One region of the Streptomyces sp. NPDC026062 genome, then DNA from elsewhere that is predicted to be linked to it. Evidence: riboswitches for the same ligand, from Rfam matches in the RefSeq annotation. Region 1 holds a riboswitch; each other region holds the start of a gene.
What was found. Region 1 has a riboswitch for S-adenosylmethionine ahead of ACZ4LX_RS05470 (putative leader peptide). Riboswitches for the same ligand answer to the same signal wherever they lie in the genome.

Region 1 (4,287 bases):
GGAGAGCGGCGACGGCACGGGCGAGTATCTGGAGTGCTCGTTCACACAGCCGGTCCGGCTGTTGAAGATGGTGGTGTTCTCCGGCACCTCGGCGCGGAGGGACGAATTCCTCACGCAGGCCAGGCCGGCGAGGATCGCCGTGATCCTCACTTCGGAGGACGGCAAGGAGACCAGGAAGACGATCCGGACGGCGGACGAGGCCGGTCAGCAGACCTTCGACGTACGGGGATCGGACACGGTCGGGGTGCGGCTCACGGTCGAATCGGCGTACGGCACCGGCAAGGGCCGCAGGGTGGCGGTCGCCGAGGTCGAGTTCTTCGGCCATCGCTCCTGAGACGCCTCGCCGTCCGGGACCGTGCGCGCATCCGTACGGGGGGACCTGCTGTGTTCCCCGGGGATGCGGTTTCGGGATCAGTCGCGGGCCGTCGCGTCCTGGCCGTACCGCGCCCCGGACGCGAGCGCGGCGGCCGTCATGGGACGGCTCCTCGGACCGGGGAACGCAGGGCCGCCAGGACGCCGGACGAGGTCGCACAGGCGCAGCAGCAGCTCGTCGTCCCCGAAGCCGCCCGCCTTGATCAGCACGGGGAGGGCGAACCGCCCGCGCAGAGTGCCCCGTGCGATGCCTGGCTCGGGCTCGTCCAGCAGGTCGATGCCGCTCACCCCGAGGGCCTGGAACACGGTCGCGGCCGTTTCCCCGCCGGTGACCACGAGCGCGTCGGTCAGGCGCTCATCTGCCAGTGCCCGGACGGCTGCGGCCAAGGACCGGGCGAGAACACGGGCGGCCTGTGGCGTGCACCTTTCATCAGGTGTCCGCAGAGCGAGCACGGGAGCCGTCAGGGCACGCAGTCGTTCCACTGCCGCGGCAGGGTCGCTGCCGACAGTGACGGCCCGGACATCCGTACGGGTGCGCAGCGCGGCCAGTTGCCGCCGGGTCGCCGGGTTTGCGCTGCCGACGACGACGAGCGGCCGGCGCGCCGGCGCGGGTGCGGTATCAGTGGGGCCGTCTGTGCGCGCGCACCGTCGGGCCAGGGCCGTCGCCAGCCCGGGGGAACCGACCCACAGCACGTCCTCCGGACGCGGGACCGCCGCCACCAGGCGGTCGAGATCGCTGTCCGACGCTGCGGAACAGACGATCAGGCCACCCCGGGCGATCAGTTCGGGCAGCTGGGCCGCCCGGTCCGGACCGGCCGTCAGGGCGCCCGGGAACACCGTCCGCAGGTCCGAGTGGAGCACGGGGTGCACGGGATCGCGGGCGAAGTCACTCCGGTGGACCGGTACGCCCCGCACGTACTGCACGGCTCCCCTTGTCACCCTGCCCTCCGCCGGGAAGGCGGGAGCGATGAGGACGGCCTGCCGCCTTGATCCCGCCCACGCGGCCCGTACCTCCGCCGCGACATGTCCGCGCAGTGTCGAGTCCACCGTCTTGAGCAGGAGCGCGGAGCCGGCGAACAGCCGGGCGGCCTGCCTCGTACGCGATGCGGCGGACGCCTCGTCGAGCAGACGGCTTCCCAGGTCGACAGCGGTCACGGCCGGGCCCTGCGGGGGTGCGGTCGCCGGGGTGGACAGCAGGATCCGTGCCTCGTGTCCGGTCCGGCGGAAGGGTGCCGCTCCGTCACCGGCGCTGGTGAGGTCGTCCGCCAGGATGCCGATGCCCTGCCGGGTTTCCTTGCCGGATGTCATGCCCCGCCCTGTCGTCGTTCAGCTCGTACGTGAGGGAACCCATGCTCGGTGAAGACGGGACGCCGGACAACCGATTCGCACGCATCCCCCGGCGGGTTGGCGGGTTGACAAGTCGACAGCTCGACAGCAGGGCTGGCCGGCAGGTCGGCTCCGGCATCGCGTGCGATGTCCGCCGCCGAATCGTTCCCGAACCGCCATACCGACGGGAACGGGGCACGGGGCCGCGGCTTCGCGGCGCTTCGCTTGCGGACGCGCGGCGGTCGCGGCAGGGTCTGGGGGTGTGGCCACTTTGCTGATCGTGCATCACACGCCCTCGCCGAACTGCCAGGCGATGTTCGAAGCCGTTGTCTCCGGCGCGACGACCGACGAGATCGAGGGCGTCCGGGTCGAGCGCCGCGCGGCGCTCGCCGCGACGGCGTCCGACGTGCTCGCCGCCGACGGTGTTCTGCTCGGAACCCCGGCGAACCTCGGCTACATGTCCGGTGCCCTCAAGCACTTCTTCGACCAGGTCTACTACCCCTGCCTCGACGCGACGCGGGGCCGCCCCTTCGGCTACTACGTGCACGGCGGCAACGACGTCACCGGGGCGGTCAGGGCCATCGAGTCGGTCACGACAGGTCTGGGGTGGCGCCGTGCGGCCGACGCCGTGAGGGTCACAGGAGAACCCGTCAAGGCCGACATCGAGGCGTGCTGGGAGCTGGGTGCGACCCTTGCCGCCGGCTTGACGGACTGAGCCGCCCGGCCCCGACGAGCAGGCACCCCGCGGGGTGCGCGTGGTCGGTACGCGGACGTTCCCGTCGGCGTCGTTCCGCCCGGGGAACAGAGCGTGCCCGTCGCGTTGTTACGCCTACGGCAGTGCGCGCATGGAGCAATGTGAGCATGGCCGTGATCTGCGGGGCATTGCGTGGCGCTGCCGGCGCGCGTAGCGTTCCGTGCAGGTCATGAGTGTCAGCGACAAGCCCCGGCTCGCTGACCGGCAACCCTCCCACGCGGCGGGGTGCTCCGGGTGACGACCAGGCGGGGCCCGTCCGGGTTCCGCAAGCGCGAGGCCCCCGGGCCCGCCGAGCCGGAAGAGCGGAGGCGACGGTCATGCCACCGGTGTCCCGCACGTTCGTCAGGGTGCTCGCCCCGCGCCGCCGCGTCCACCTGTACTCCCGGCCGCACATCGACCTCCAGCGCGTGGCCGGCGCGCTCTGTTGTTCCTGACCCGTACCCGCGACGCCGAACCTCCCGACGAGGCCCGGCGATCACCCACGGCCGATCAGGAAGGCACCCTTTCGTGTCCGCATCGTCATTGCCGCACCCTCCCCTGTCCTCCTCCCCGCTCCACCTCGCCGTCGCCCTCAACGGCGCGGGCTGGCATCCCGCCGCATGGCGCGAGCCGGAGGCCCGGCCCGGAGAACTGCTCACCGCCGAGTACTGGACCGACACCGTCCAGGAGGCCGAACGCGGCCTGATCGACTTCGTGACGATCGAGGACGCGCTCGGGCTCCAGTCCTCGCGGTTCACGGAGCCCGACGGACGTACCGACCAGGAGCGCGGGCGACTGGACGCGGTACTCGTCGCCGCCCGCGTGGCCCCGCTCACCACGCACATCGGGCTCGTCCCCACCGTGGTCGCCACGCACACCGAGCCGTTCCACATCTCCAAGGCGATCGCCACCCTCGACTACGTGAGCACCGGCCGCGCCGGTCTGCGCGTCCAGGTGTCGGCCCGGCAGTACGAAGCGGCCCACTTCGGCCGCCGGACGTTTCCGCGCTTCGACGCCGAGGACCTGGGCACCCCGGCCGTAGGCGACCTGACCGCCGAACTCTTCGAGGAGGCCGCCGACTACATCGAGGCGGTGCGCCGCCTCTGGGACAGCTGGGACGACAGCGCGGAAATCCGCGACATCGCCACAGGGCGCTTCATCGACCGCGACAAGCTGCACTACATCGACTTCGAAGGACGGCACTTCAGCGTCAAGGGTCCCTCGATCACCCCGCGGCCCCCGCAGGGGCAGCCGGTCGTCAGCGCCCTGGCACACCACCGCGTGCCCTTCCAACTGGTGGCAGGCTCGACGGACATCGGCTTCATCACCCCGCACGACGCCGGACAGGCCCGCACCGTCATCGACGAGATCCGCACCGAACAGGCCGCGGCGGGCCGGGCGGCGGACCCCCTGCACATCTTCGGGGACCTCGTCGTGTTCCTCGACGGCGATCCCTCGGCCGCGGCAGCCCGCCGGGACCGTCTCGACGGCCTCGCCGGTACTCCGTACACCAGCGACGCGAAGGTGTTCACCGGCACGCCCGCCCAACTGGCGGACCTGCTCCAGGACTGGCAGGAGGCAGGGCTCTCCGGCTTCCGGCTGCGCCCCGCGGTGACCGGCCACGACCTCCCGGCGATCACCCGCGGACTCGTGCCCGAACTGCAGCGCCGCGGTGCCTTCCGAAGCGCCTACGAGGCCGACACCCTGCGCGGGCTGCTCGGGCTCGCCCGCCCCGCCAACCGCTACGCCACTGTCTGAGCCGGAGGGAACACCGACATGAGCACCAGCAACGGCGCCGGCACCAGCACCGGCAAGCCGCTCAAGCAGATCCACCTCGCCGCCCACTTCCCGGGCGT
Region 2 (4,287 bases), on a different contig from region 1:
GACGAGAACGGTGTCGAGCGCAAGGTGTCCGCGGTGCAGAAGCTGCGGGCCAAGCTCAGCAAGGGCTTCTACGGCGAGAACAACCAGATCGCCAAGCCCACCGCCGAGGAGTACAAGGAGATCACCAGCGGCCACGGCCACCACTGATCACCTGAACTGATCGCCACAGCAGGAGCCCCGTCCACCGCGTGGACGGGGCTCTTCGCTGTCCCCGGGGGTCGATAGGGTGGTGACATCCCTTTTATCGGCTGTGGACCCAGGAGTGGACCATGAACGTTGTGACCCCGGTCGGCGGCGACAGCGTGGCGGCCCGTTCCTGGCCCGGCGTGCTGACCCCCCTGCTGCGCGGCCAGGACCTGACCGAGGACGACACCGCCTGGGCGATGGACCGCATCATGAGCGGCGAGGCGACCGATGTGCAGATCGCCGGCTTCGCGGTGGCGCTGCGCGCCAAGGGCGAGACCGTCACGGAGGTCTCCGGCCTGGTCCGCGCGATGTACGAGCACGCCACGACCATCCATGTGCCCGGCCGTACGGTCGACATCGTGGGCACCGGCGGCGACATGGCCAAGACGGTCAACATCTCCACCATGTCGGCGATCGTCGTGGCCGGGACGGGCGCCAAGGTCGTCAAGCACGGCAACCGCGCCTCGTCGTCGGCCAGCGGCTCCTCCGACGTGCTGGGCAAGCTCGGCGTCAATCTGGAACTGCCCCCGCAGCGTGTGGTGGAGGTGGCCGAGGAAGCGGGCATCACGTTCTGCTTCGCCGTGAAGTTCCACCCCGCCCTGCGGTACGCGGCGAAGGCGCGGGCGGAGCTCGGCGCGCCGACCACCTTCAACATCCTCGGGCCGCTCACCAACCCGGCCAAGGTGCGTGCGCAGGCGATCGGCGTGGCCGACCTGCGGATGGCGCCCATCGTCGCGGGCGTCCTCGCCGAACGCGGCAACTCCGCCCTGGTCTTCCGGGGCGACGACGGCCTGGACGAGCTGACGACCACCGCGACCTCCCGCGTCTGGGTCGCCAGGGACGGCCAGGTGCGCGAGGAGACCTTCGACCCGCGCGACGTCGGCATCGACCTGGTGCCGGTGGAGGCGCTGCGGGGTGCCGACGCCTCGTACAACGCGGATGTGGCCCGCCGGCTGCTCGCCGGGGAGACGGGGCCCGTCCGGGACGCCGTCCTGCTCAACTCGGCGGCGGCGCTCGTCTCGCTGGACCCGGGGGAGGGCACGCTCACCGAGCAGCTCACGGCCGGAATGGCGAAGGCCGCCGAGTCCATCGACTCGGGCGCGGCGGGCCGGGCGCTGGAGAGATGGGTCGTGGCCAGCAACGCCTGAGAGGGCGTGGCACCGGATGTGAGGCGAGGCGCAGTCCAGATCATGGACTGCGCCTTGCGCGTTCGGGTACGTATGGCAAGATGCTGTGCAGGTCATGAGTGACAGCGACTACGGCCCCGGCCCGCTGTCCGGCAACCCTCCGTCCGTGGCGGGGTGCCCCGGGTGAAGACCAGGCCGCAGGCAGCGAGGTCTGCGGCAAGCGCGGACCCCTCGACATCGTGAGATGTCCACCCGTGGGGTCCTGGTCCTCAGGGAGCCTCTTGTGAGCACGCGAATGCGATAGGGCTTTTCGGCCCTCCTCCGCACACCCTTTTTTCTTCCTTCCGTGCTGCCGCGTGTCCGCAGGCACGCGGAATTCGCCTGCCTGTTACGGGAGTTCGTCATGTCTGCCTTCACCGCTGCCACCGACCGGTCCGTTTGTGCCCCGCTGCCGGTTCTGGGCAAGGATGTGACGGTTCCGCTGGTCACCGGCGGCGAGGTCACCTACGCCGCGCTGGACTACGCCGCCAGCGCTCCGGCCCTGCAGCGGGTGTGGGACGACGTGGCCGCGTACGCCCCGTACTACGGCAGCGTCCACCGAGGCGCCGGCTATCTCTCGCAGCTCTCCACGGACCTCTTCGAGTCCAGCCGCGTCACCGTCGCGGAGTTCCTCGGCTGCCGCGCCGAGGACCAGGTGATCTTCACCCGGTCCACCACCGACTCGCTCAACCTGCTCGCCGCCGTACTGCCCGCCGACTGCCAGGTGTTCGTCTTCGAGACCGAGCACCACGCCTCGCTGCTGCCGTGGCGCGACGCCCGGGTGACGTATCTGAACGCCCCGCGCACCCCGGCCCAGGCCGTCGAGACGCTGGAGCGCGCGCTCGCCGACCGTGACCCCTACGGCCCCGCGCTGGTCTGCGTCACCGGCGCCTCCAACGTCACCGGCGAGCTGTGGCCGGTCAAGGAGCTCGCCGCCGCCGCGCACGCCCACGGCGCCCGGATCGTGCTGGACGCCGCCCAGCTCGCCCCGCACCACCCCGTCGACATCGCGGAGCTGGACGTCGACTGGGTCGCCTTCTCCGGCCACAAGCTGTACGCGCCGTTCGGCTCGGGCGTCCTCGCCGGCCGCTCCGACTGGCTGCGCGACGCCGAGCCCTACCTGGCCGGCGGCGGCGCGTCCCGTACGGTCGCCCGGCGTGCCGATGGCGCGGTGGACGTCGAATGGCACACCACCGCCGCCCGCCACGAGGCCGGCTCGCCCAACGTCATCGGCGTCTACTCCATCGCCTCCGCCTGCAAGGCGCTCACCGAGGCCGGGTTCGACAGCCTGGTCGCCCGGGAGCAGCGGCTCGTCACCGCGATCCGGGCCGGACTCGCCGAGGTCCCCCAGGTCAAGGTGCTCTCGCTGTTCGGCGACGACGCCCCGCGGGTCGGCGTCATCTCCTTCGTGGTGGAGGGCTGGAACAGCTCGCACTTCGCCGCGGCGCTCTCCGCCGAGTACGGCATCGGGGTGCGTGACGGACTCTTCTGCGCGCACCCCCTCGTGCGCACCCTGCTCGGCAGCGACCCGCAGGACGTCGGCGAGTGCGGCGCGCCGGACGCGGAGCCGGGTCAGAAGTCCCTCAACGCGATCCGGGTCAGCTTCGGCGCCGGTACGCCGGACGAGCACATCGAGCGCTTCCTGCGGGCGGTCAAGGAGCTCGTGAGCGAGGGCGCCCAGTGGAAGTACCGCACCGAGGAAGGCCGTTGCGTCCCGGACCGGGGCACCGCCACCCAGGTCTGAGGCCTCATCACAGGTTCGGCCGGGTACGGACAGCTGTCCGTACCCGGCCGAACCTGTGGACGGTTACGCGTCCAGACCGATGGCGAAGGCCGCTTCCAGGTCGTGCTGCGAATACGTACGGAACGCCACGTGGGTGTCGGTTCCCTCGACACCGGGGATCTTGCTGATCCGGCCGGGGATGACATCGGCGAGGTCGTCGTGCTTGGACACTCGGACCATGGCGATCAGGTCGTACGTACCGGTGACCGAGAAGACCTCGCTGACGCTGTCCAGCGCGGCAATGGCCTCGGCGATCTCGGGAATCCGGTCCACGCTGGTTTTGATGAGCACGATCGCGGTGATCACGGCTGGCTTTCTCCCTCGGTGGCCGTGGCTGGAGACTTCACTCTATGGCCTCGCGGCCGGATCACACCCGCTCCCTCATCCGGCCCGGTCCGGGCGGAGGGCGCGGGCCCGGCGCCCGTAGCGCCCCCAGGCGTAGAGGAAGCCGGTGGCGAAGCCGACCACATGGGCGAGGTAGGCCACCCCGGGCCCGCTGCCCGCGCCCTTGGCCGCCAGCCACTGAAGGACGAACCAGAAGACCAGCACCACCCATGCGGGGAAGCGCAGCGGCAGGAACAGCAGGAACGGGAACAGACTGGTGACCCGGGCCCTGGGGAAGAGGTAGAGGAAGGCGCCCAGGACGGCGGAGATCGCCCCCGACGCGCCGACGAGCGTCTGGTCGGACGTCGAGTGCGCGGCGGCGTAGGCGAGCAGGGCGAGGTAGCCGCAGCCGAGGTAGAAGAAGGCGAATTCGGTGTGGCCCATACGCTCCTCGGCCATCGCCCCGAAGACGTACAGGAACAGTATGTTTCCGAGCAGATGCAGCCAGCTGCCGTGGACGAACAGTGCGGTGAGCGGGGTGAGGGCGGCGTGTGCCGAGCCGTCCCACAGCTCGCTCGGGATCACGCCCCAGCGCTCGAAGTACCCGGCCTGGGCGGCGAGCAGGGCGTCCGCGGAGCCGTAGACCGGGTTGAATCCCGAGAGCGGGCTGATCAGGAAGGCCACACAGCACAGGGCGATCAGGGCGTACGTCACCGGCGGCCCGCCCGAGGTGGCCGCCCGCAGGAGTCTGCCGGCCGCAGCCCGCCGATCGATCATGAACAGAGCATGACGCAAGCGGAGGGAACCGGACAGACCGCCTCGCCGTGC
Region 3 (4,287 bases), on a different contig from region 1:
AACGCGCCGACCTGACGCTTCCCGGGCCCGGGGCCGTCGTGGCGTTCCTGTCAGCCCTGGCGCAACGCCTCTAGCTGGTCCAGGAACCACTGCTGCGGCGGCAGCGCCGTGCCCGCCGCGGCCAGCCGCTCCGTGCGGGCCGCCCGTTCGTCGTCCGCCATTGTCAGCGCCTCGTGCAGCGCGTCCGCGGTGGCGGACACGTCGTACGGGTTGACCGTGATCGCGTCCGTGCCCAGCTCCTCGTACGCCCCCGCCTCGCGCGACAGCACCAGCGCGCAGCCGTCGTCGGAGACGACCGGGACCTCCTTGGCGACCAGGTTCATCCCGTCCCGGATCGGGTTGACGAGCGCGACGTCCGCCAGCCGGTACGCCGCCAGCGAGCGCGCGAAGTCGTCCTTGACGTGGAGGACGACCGGGGTCCAGTCCGCCGTCCCGTAAGCCGAGTTGATCGCGTCGGCGACGCGCTGCACCTCGGCGGTGTACTCCCGGTAGACCGCCAGGTCCTGGCGTGAGGGGTAGGCGAACGCGATGTGGACGACGCGCCCGCGCCACTCGGGCCGCTCGTCGAGCAGGGCGCGGTAGGCGAGCATCCCCCGGACGATGTTCTTGGAGAGTTCCGTACGGTCCACCCGCACGATCGTCCTTCGGCCGGGGCCCACCTGCTCCCGCAGCGCCGCCATCCGCTCGTCCACATCCGCCTCGTGGGAGCGGCGGCGCAGGAAGTCCGCGTCGGCGCCGAGGCCGTGCACCCCGATCCGGGTGTGGCCGGTGCCGCCGAGGATCTCCGTACAGCAGCCGATGAACGCGTCCGCCCAGCGGCGGGTCAGGAAGGCCGCCCGGTCGGCACCCAGGATGCCGTGCAGGAGCTGTTCCGCGATGTCGTCGGGCAGCAGCCGGAAGTAGTCGACGGGCGCCCACGGGGTGTGCGAGAAGTGGCCGATCCGCAGATCGGGGCGGAGCTCGCGGAGCATGCCCGGCACCAGCGCCAGGTGGTAGTCCTGCACGAGGACCGCCGCGCCCTCGCCCGCCTCCTCGGCGAGCGCCGCGGCGAAGGCCCGGTTGTACGTCTCGAAGGAGGCCCACTGCCGCCGGAACTCCGCGTCGAAGACCGGCTCGACGGGGGTCTGGTAGAGCATGTGGTGGACGAACCAGAGCACCGAGTTCGCGATGCCGTTGTACGCGTCGGCGTGCACCTCCGCGTCGATGTCGAGCATCCGGATGCCCGGTTCCCCGACCCCGCGCCGCACCGCCTCGCGGTCACCGTCCCCGAGGGCGGCGCAGACCCACATCTTGTCGTCCACCGCGCTCAGCCCGGAGACGAGCCCGCCCCCGCCGCGCCGCGAGTCGAGGGTGCCGTCCTCACGCAGCGTGTACGAGACCGGCCCGCGGTTCGACGCGACGAGGACCTGGGCAGCGGGCTGAGGGGCGTGCTCGGAGACCATGGGCGGAATCTAGCCCGATCACGAAGCGCCCAAACGTGCGAAGTCGGCCGGGGTCACGCCGCACGGCGTGAAAGGTACTCCTCGATCTCCAGCATCGGCGGCCGCTCCTCCGTGTCCACCGGGTACGTACGCGGGACGAACCCGTGCTCGCCGCGCTCGAACTGCGTCAGCGAGGGGCGGACCAGATGTCCCCTGGAGAGCCGCAGCTGGGCGGTGCGGTAGATGGCGGCGGCCATCCGTCCGAGCGCCTGGCCGTCCTGGTGGCGGTGGATCCTGACCCCGACGTCCACCTGCGCGAGCGCGTCCAGGCCGACCGTGTGCAGGGAGTCGACGAGCAGGCCCAGCTCCACTCCGTAACCGACCGGGAAGGGCAGCCGCTCCAGGAGCGAACGGCGTACCGCGTACTCGCCGCCCAGCGGCTGGACGAAGCCGGCCAGCTGCGGCCAGTGCAGATTGAGCAGCGGCCGGGCCACCAGCTCGGTCACCCGGCCGCCCTGCCCGGCCGTGCCGCCGAGCGGACGGTCGTACATCGCCTTGACGAACTGCACATCCGGATCGGTCAGCAGCGGGCCGACGATGCCGGAGACGAAGTCGGCCGAGAAGTCCTTCAGGTCCGCGTCGACGAAGCAGACGATGTCGCCGCTGGTCACCAGGAGTGACCGCCACAGCACCTCGCCCTTACCCGGGGTGGCGGGGATGCGGGGGAGGATCGCGTCGCGGTGGACGACCCGGGCGCCCGCCCGGCGGGCGACCTCGGCGGTGGCGTCCGTCGAGCCGGAGTCGATCACCACGAGCTCGTCCACCAGCCGGACCTTCTCCATGAGCTCGCGCCGGATCGTCGTGACGATGTCGCCGACCGTCTCCGCCTCGTTCAGCGCGGGCAGCACCACACTCACGCGCGGCCCCTGCACGCTGCTCCCGAAGCCGTTTCTCGCGTCCAGCAGAAGGTCCAGCGGACGGTCGGCGGCTGACCAGGAACGCCTGGTCAGCCAGCGTTCGACCTCTTCCAGCACGGTCGATACTCCCTGTATGTGATCCATCTCGCGGTACGGACGGCTATCTCAACAGTCCGGTGCTTCGGTTACAGTCTTGAACAACGCAGATGGCCGTCGCATGCCGGGGTCATCCGCCGATAAACGCCTGGATCCATGATCCAGTGCCACAGCGCTCATCCAGAGGGACAGAGGGAACGGCCCGTTGAAGTCCCGGCAACCCTCCCGCCGACCGCGAGGTCAGGTGGGGAAGGTGCCAATTCCGTCTCGTGACGAAATGCGTCGCGAGGAAGATGAGGAGAAAGGGCCTCGCCATCATGGCTGTTGAGACTGCCGCACCCGCCACATCTGCCGCAGCAAACGCCGAATCATCCGTGGACCTCGGTCCCGCCGCCGCGCTTTCCTGCCGCGAATGCGGAGAGCGATTCGCACTCGGTCCCATTTTCGCCTGCGCGTCCTGTTTCGGGCCGCTCGAAGTGGCGTACGACCTGCCGAGCGGCTCCCCGGACGAGCTGAGGAAGCGCATCGAGGCCGGCCCGAACAACATCTGGCGCTACGCGCCGCTGCTGCCGGTCCCGTCCGATGTCGCGGACAAGCCCAACATCAACCCCGGCTTCACCAAGCTGGTCAAGGCCGACAACCTCGCCCGCGAGCTGGGCGTCACCGGCGGTCTGTACGTCAAGGACGACTCCGGCAACCCGACGCACTCCTTCAAGGACCGCGTCGTCGCGATCGCCGTCGAGGCCGCCCGCGCCTTCGGATTCACCACTCTGTCCTGCTCCTCCACCGGCAACCTCGCCGGCGCCGTGGGCGCCGCCGCCGCCCGCGCCGGACTGCGCAGCTGCGTGTTCATCCCGCACGACCTGGAGCAGGGCAAGGTCGTCATGGCCGCGGTGTACGGCGGTGAGCTGGTCGGCATCGAGGGCAACTACGACGACGTCAACCGCTTCTGCTCCGAGCTCATCGGCGACCCGCTCGGCGAGGGCTGGGGCTTCGTCAACGTCAACCTGCGCCCGTACTACGGCGAGGGCTCCAAGACGCTCGCCTACGAGATCTGCGAGCAGCTCGGCTGGCGGCTCCCCGACCAGATCGTCATCCCGATCGCGTCCGGCTCCCAGCTCACCAAGATCGACAAGGGTCTCCAGGAGCTGATCAAGCTCGGCCTGGTCGAGGACAAGCCGTACAAGATCTTCGGCGCCCAGGCCGAGGGCTGCTCCCCGGTCTCCGCCGCCTTCAAGGCCGGTCATGACGTCGTCCGCCCGCAGAAGCCGAACACGATCGCCAAGTCCCTGGCGATCGGCAACCCGGCCGACGGCCCGTACGTCCTGGACATCGCCCGCCGCACCGGCGGCGCCGTCGAGGACGTCGACGACGAGCAGGTCGTCGACGCGATCAAGCTGCTGGCCCGCACCGAGGGCATCTTCGCCGAGACGGCGGGCGGGGTGACGGTCGGAGTGACGAAGAAGCTGATCGAGGCCGGTCTGCTGGACCCGTCGCTCACCACTGTCGTCCTGAACACCGGGGACGGCCTCAAGACACTGGACGCGGTGGCCGCCACCTCGCAGGCGAGCGCCACGATCCGCCCGAGTCTGGACGCCTTCCGCGCCGCCGGGCTCGCCACCGGCTGAGAAGCTTCCGACCACCCCGAGACTTCAGGAAGGGCACACCATGAGCGTCAAGGTCCGTATCCCCACCATCCTCCGCACCTACACGGGCGGCCAGGCCGAGGTCCCGGCCGAGGGCACGACCCTCTCCCAGGTCATCGCTTCCCTGGAGAAGGACCACCCGGGCATCGCCGCCCGTGTCCTGGACGACCAGGGCAAGCTGCGCCGCTTCGTGAACGTGTACGTCAA
Region 4 (4,287 bases), 110 kb from region 1:
GCCGGGCTGACTCCCGGGCAGGACGCGGTACGGCTGGCGGCGGACGCGCGGCCCGAGCCGTGGATCGCGAACCGGCTGGCGGCGGGATCGGGCCGGCAGCGTGCCGGTCTGGCGGCCGCCGTGCGCGCCTGGCGTTACGGCGGCCCGGCCGCGCTCGCCGTGCTCGACGAGGAGTGGACGCCGGGCGCCGGCACCCTCGCCCGGGCCAGAACGCGGCTCGCCGGAGCCTGGGAGGAGGACGAGGCTCCCCGGCTGCGCGCCGAGCGCAACCGCTGGACGTCCGTGGACGGCACGGCTCAGCTGCGCTACGGACGGGACGGCCGCTGGTATCCGTACCGCAAGGAGAGCGGCCGGTGGACTCCGGTGGGTCCGTCCGACGAGGATCCGGCGGCGGCCTGGGCGGATGCGACGGCGTCTTCGGACGGCTGACAACGGCTCGCCGGCGGCGGGCAGGGTACGCCTTCGACCCGGCCGGACGGCTCCGGCATGGAGACGTCCGTGACGCCTCCGGAGCTGCCGCACCCACCGACCGGCCGAGGACCGGAGCTCCCGGGCCGCGGGGCCCCACCGCCCGGCGGCCCGGCCCCGGCCCGACTACGGGGCGGCCCACGTCACCGCAACTCCCCCTGGTTCGGACCGGTTTCGGACCGCTGCCGTCTTCCGCCACCCGCGCGGCGCCCGTACGGTGGGGCGCGCACGCCGCTCGGCCGCACATCGGACAGCACGTTCCGGTCATCGGACAACAGGGAGTCACGGGATGCCGGTGAATCGGGTACCGGCATTCCACGCGTTGCCGAACGGCCGCGCGAGGCCCGTTCCGGAGCGTCACGCCGCTGCCCTCCCCCACACTCAGGAGTACGCATGGACCGCAGAAGGATCCTTCAGGGCGCCGCCGCGACAGCGGCGGGGGCACTGCTTCCCGCCTCCGTCCGCGCCACCGCGGCAACTGCCGGCGAGACGGACTATCCGGCGGCCCACTGGGTACCGGCCTCGGCGTCCAACTACACGGTATCGACGCGGCCTTCGGCCTATCCGGTGCAGTACGTGATCATCCATGTCACCCAGGAGACGTTCTCGGACACCGTGGCGATCTTCCAGAATCCGGCGAAGCAGGTGTCCGCGCACTATCTGGTGCGTTCCGGGGACGGGTACATCGACCAGTGCGTGCGGGAGAAGGACATCGCCTGGCATGCGGGGAACTGGGACTACAACACCCGTAGCATCGGCATCGAGCACGAGGGCTATGTGGACCAGCCCTCCTACTTCACCAACGCCATGTACGAGAAGTCCGCACTGCTGACGGCCTCGGTGTGCGACCGCTACGGCATCCCCAAGGACCGGGCGCACATCCTCGGCCACGTTCAGGTCCCGGGTACGGACCACACGGACCCGGGTCCCCACTGGGACTGGGTCCGCTACATCCGTCTGGTCAACCTGCTGAGCGCCGGCTGAACCACGCACGGTCGGCCGGACTCCACGCCCCGGGTGTACGCCGGGGGCGTGGACCGGCCGAATGGCCGCACCAGTGCTTCCAAGTCGCCCCGGGCGGGCGGCGGATCAGGAGCGGCCGAGCGGCAGCCGGGGCGGGCCGGCCGGAAAACGGGTGCCGTACCGGATCGGAAGGCAACGCCGGTGACCACCAGGCGAGACGGCCGGTCCCGCCTTCTTGACGGCACCACCGGGCGCACCGAGACTGACGTGGACGGTCACGATTGTCAGCGCTGCCCGTGCGGGGTCTCCCGCTCGTGCGGTGATCGGCCCCGGCCCGCTGGCAGGCAACCCTTCCACCGCGATGGGGTGCCCCGGGTGACGACCGGGTCCTGTCGCACCGACAGGGCAAGCGCGGTCTCGCGTCTCGCGAGCCCCGATGGCAGGACCGGTGGGAATTGCCCAGGAACGGCTTGACGAGGCGCTTGCACATCGATCTGTTGCGTGTCTCCAGCGCTTACTAGTCCACACGCAGGACCTGTCCCGGTCCGATCCGCCGGATTCCCTTTTTTCCGGTGTGATCGCTTCGGGACCCTTCGGGTCCTCCAGGTCCGGACCGGTACGCAAGCGCAGTCGTTCCGCATCCGGCCGCCGGCGCCCACGAGGTGACGGTGGCTTCGTCGTTCCCCCAGGGATCCCCACAGGGAGAGTCATGCCCGAGACAGCATCACGCGGTTCCATCACAGGCAAGTCACCGAATTGCGGCCCCGTTTCGTCCGCCGCCGCATCCCGCGCCGCAGGCCTTCGCCCCTCGTCGGGGGTCCGGTCCCCCCGCTTCCACAGCCGGATCGGCGTCGGGCTCGCCGGCGGGTTCTATCCCGCACCACACCGCTACGAACTGTTCCTGTCGGCGAGTTGTCCGCGCTCGCTGCGCATCTCCATCACACTCGATCTCCTCGGGCTGCGGGACTCGGTCACCACCACGCTCCTGACCCACCCGGCCGGGACGCCCGAGGCCTTCGCCTCGCTGCTCGGTGCGTACGAGGCCACGGTGCTCCACTACGACGGACCGCTGACGGCACCCGCGCTGCGCGACCGCTGGAGCGGCCGCATCGTCAGCAACCACACGCCCGGCATTCTGCGCGATCTCGCGGGTCTGCTGTCCGGGCACGACGAGTCACGCCCCTCCGCGCTCCACCCGCCGGCACTCGCCCGGGACGTCGAAGCCTTGCGTGAACTGCTGGACCGGAAGGTCACGCCGTCCGCCGCGCCCTCGGAGCGCTCGGCGGCACTCGGTCTGATGGAACAGAGTCTCTCCTTGCGGCCCTATGCGTTGGGCGCGGAGCTGACGGCCGCCGACGTGGACCTCTGGGTGGCGCTCGTCCGTCCGGGCCCGGCCGGTTGCCTGTCCGCGTATCCCCGGCTCCAGGAGTTCGTCCGACGCCTCGAAGGCCATCCCGCCTTCCCCCGCGCGGACGACATCGTGCTCGACGACGGCTCCGCGCTCCCGTGCGCGGACGATGCCGTGCCCGACGACCGCTCCGCGTTCTCGTGCGCGGACGATGCCGTGTCCGACGCGGCGTGAGCCCAGGCGTTCAGTCCGAGGCGCGAGCGGTTCCCCGGTCCACACCCTCCGCGGGCTCCCCCGCCGGGGGATAGCGGACGAAGAGGATGCCCTGCACGTCGCCGTCGGGCGCGCCGTAGACGTGGGGCGCGTCGGCCCGCCAGTGCGCGCAGGAACCGGGACCCGCGGTACTGGTGTCGTCCGGCGGGCCGACGACGGCGGTCCCGGCCAGCACCATCAGGCTCTCCCGGGTGCCCGGGACATGCCCCTGCGACTGCTGCACGGCGCCCGCCCTGATGCTGATGCGGAACACATCGGTGACCGCGGGCCCGTCCTCGTGCCGCTCCAGAAGGACAGCGGTGACGGCACTTCCCGAGACACCGGGGAGTGCCGGACCGGAGCCCCCTGCCGGGAGCGGGTCGCTCAGCACGGCGCTGAGCGGTAGACCGAGCGCCGTGGTGAGTGCGTACAGCGTCTCCAGGGTGGGATTCCTGGTGCCGCTCTCCAGCGCCGAGAGCGTGCCCTTGCCCACGCGGGAGCGCCTGGAGAGCTCCGAAAGGGACAGGTCCCGCTCGCGCCGCAGCGCTCGCAGCCTGCGCCCCACGTCCTCGTTCAGCCCCATCGGCCGTGCACCCGCTCCACTCTCCGGTTGACGGGCGTCGGCCCGCTTCTCTAGTGTTCCACATACAGAACGTTCCGTATACGGAACGCACCTTCACGGGCACGCCCCGTCAACCGCGGGCCATCGGTCCAGCCAGGGGCAGCACCCGGTCAGGCACATCGCAGGGGAAGTGGCTCACTCATGTTCGCGATCACCCGCATTCGCTCGATCGCGCCGCCCTCGGCCGTGGCCGCCGGACTGATCGCCGTCATGGTGGGCGTCACCAGCTCGGCCGCCCTGGTCTTCACGGCCGCGCAGGCGGCGGGGGCCGACTCCCGCGAGATCTCCTCCTGGATGCTGGCGCTCGGTGTCGGGCTCGCCTGCACCTGCGTCGGACTGTCGCTGCGCTTCCGGGCCCCTGTCGTGACCGCGTGGTCGACGCCGGGAGCCGCGCTGCTCGCGACCGGACTGAGCGGTGTGCCGATGGCTCAGGCGGTCGGCGCCTTCGTCTTCTCGGCGCTGCTCATCCTCGTGAGCGGGGTGACGGGCTGGTTCGGCCGGCTGATGGGCCGGATCCCGGTGCCCCTGGCGGCCGCGCTCCTCGCCGGGGTACTGCTGCGGTTCGGAACAGGGCTGTTCAGCACGATGGACGGCGGATTCGCGGTCGCGTTCCCCATGTTCGTGATCTATCTGC

Region 2: another riboswitch for S-adenosylmethionine. It lies ahead of ACZ4LX_RS09225 (aminotransferase class V-fold PLP-dependent enzyme); the one in region 1 lies ahead of ACZ4LX_RS05470 (putative leader peptide).
Region 3: another riboswitch for S-adenosylmethionine. It lies ahead of thrC (threonine synthase); the one in region 1 lies ahead of ACZ4LX_RS05470 (putative leader peptide).
Region 4: another riboswitch for S-adenosylmethionine. It lies ahead of ACZ4LX_RS05015 (putative leader peptide); the one in region 1 lies ahead of ACZ4LX_RS05470 (putative leader peptide).

The regions. Positions count from the first base shown of each region.
Region 1 covers NZ_JBVHOQ010000004.1:185,009-189,295, reverse strand. Annotated here, with positions in the region: gene ACZ4LX_RS05485 (NADase-type glycan-binding domain-containing protein) at 1-334, shown strand, start outside; gene ACZ4LX_RS05480 (four-carbon acid sugar kinase family protein) at 412-1,680, opposite strand; gene ACZ4LX_RS05475 (flavodoxin family protein) at 1,961-2,413, shown strand; SAM riboswitch class IV at 2,618-2,730, shown strand; gene ACZ4LX_RS05470 (putative leader peptide) at 2,770-2,886, shown strand; gene ACZ4LX_RS05465 (LLM class flavin-dependent oxidoreductase) at 2,960-4,189, shown strand; gene ACZ4LX_RS05460 (NtaA/DmoA family FMN-dependent monooxygenase) at 4,208-4,287, shown strand, end outside.
Region 2 covers NZ_JBVHOQ010000008.1:15,719-20,005, reverse strand. Annotated here, with positions in the region: gene qcrB (cytochrome bc1 complex cytochrome b subunit) at 1-147, shown strand, start outside; gene trpD (anthranilate phosphoribosyltransferase) at 270-1,334, shown strand; SAM riboswitch class IV at 1,425-1,542, shown strand; gene ACZ4LX_RS09225 (aminotransferase class V-fold PLP-dependent enzyme) at 1,717-3,096, shown strand; gene ACZ4LX_RS09220 (Lrp/AsnC family transcriptional regulator) at 3,160-3,441, opposite strand; partial or broken gene ACZ4LX_RS09215 (rhomboid family intramembrane serine protease) at 3,438-4,173, opposite strand.
Region 3 covers NZ_JBVHOQ010000018.1:122,989-127,275, forward strand. Annotated here, with positions in the region: gene otsB (trehalose-phosphatase) at 1-74, shown strand, start outside; gene ACZ4LX_RS18605 (alpha,alpha-trehalose-phosphate synthase (UDP-forming)) at 51-1,442, opposite strand; gene ACZ4LX_RS18610 (glucosyl-3-phosphoglycerate synthase) at 1,496-2,455, opposite strand; SAM riboswitch class I at 2,608-2,734, shown strand; gene thrC (threonine synthase) at 2,752-4,062, shown strand; gene ACZ4LX_RS18620 (MoaD/ThiS family protein) at 4,103-4,287, shown strand, end outside.
Region 4 covers NZ_JBVHOQ010000004.1:76,769-81,055, forward strand. Annotated here, with positions in the region: gene ACZ4LX_RS05005 (SWF or SNF family helicase) at 1-429, shown strand, start outside; gene ACZ4LX_RS05010 (N-acetylmuramoyl-L-alanine amidase) at 862-1,452, shown strand; SAM riboswitch class IV at 1,705-1,849, shown strand; gene ACZ4LX_RS05015 (putative leader peptide) at 1,902-1,952, shown strand; gene ACZ4LX_RS05020 (glutathione S-transferase family protein) at 2,141-3,013, shown strand; gene ACZ4LX_RS05025 (helix-turn-helix domain-containing protein) at 3,024-3,614, opposite strand; gene ACZ4LX_RS05030 (benzoate/H(+) symporter BenE family transporter) at 3,795-4,287, shown strand, end outside.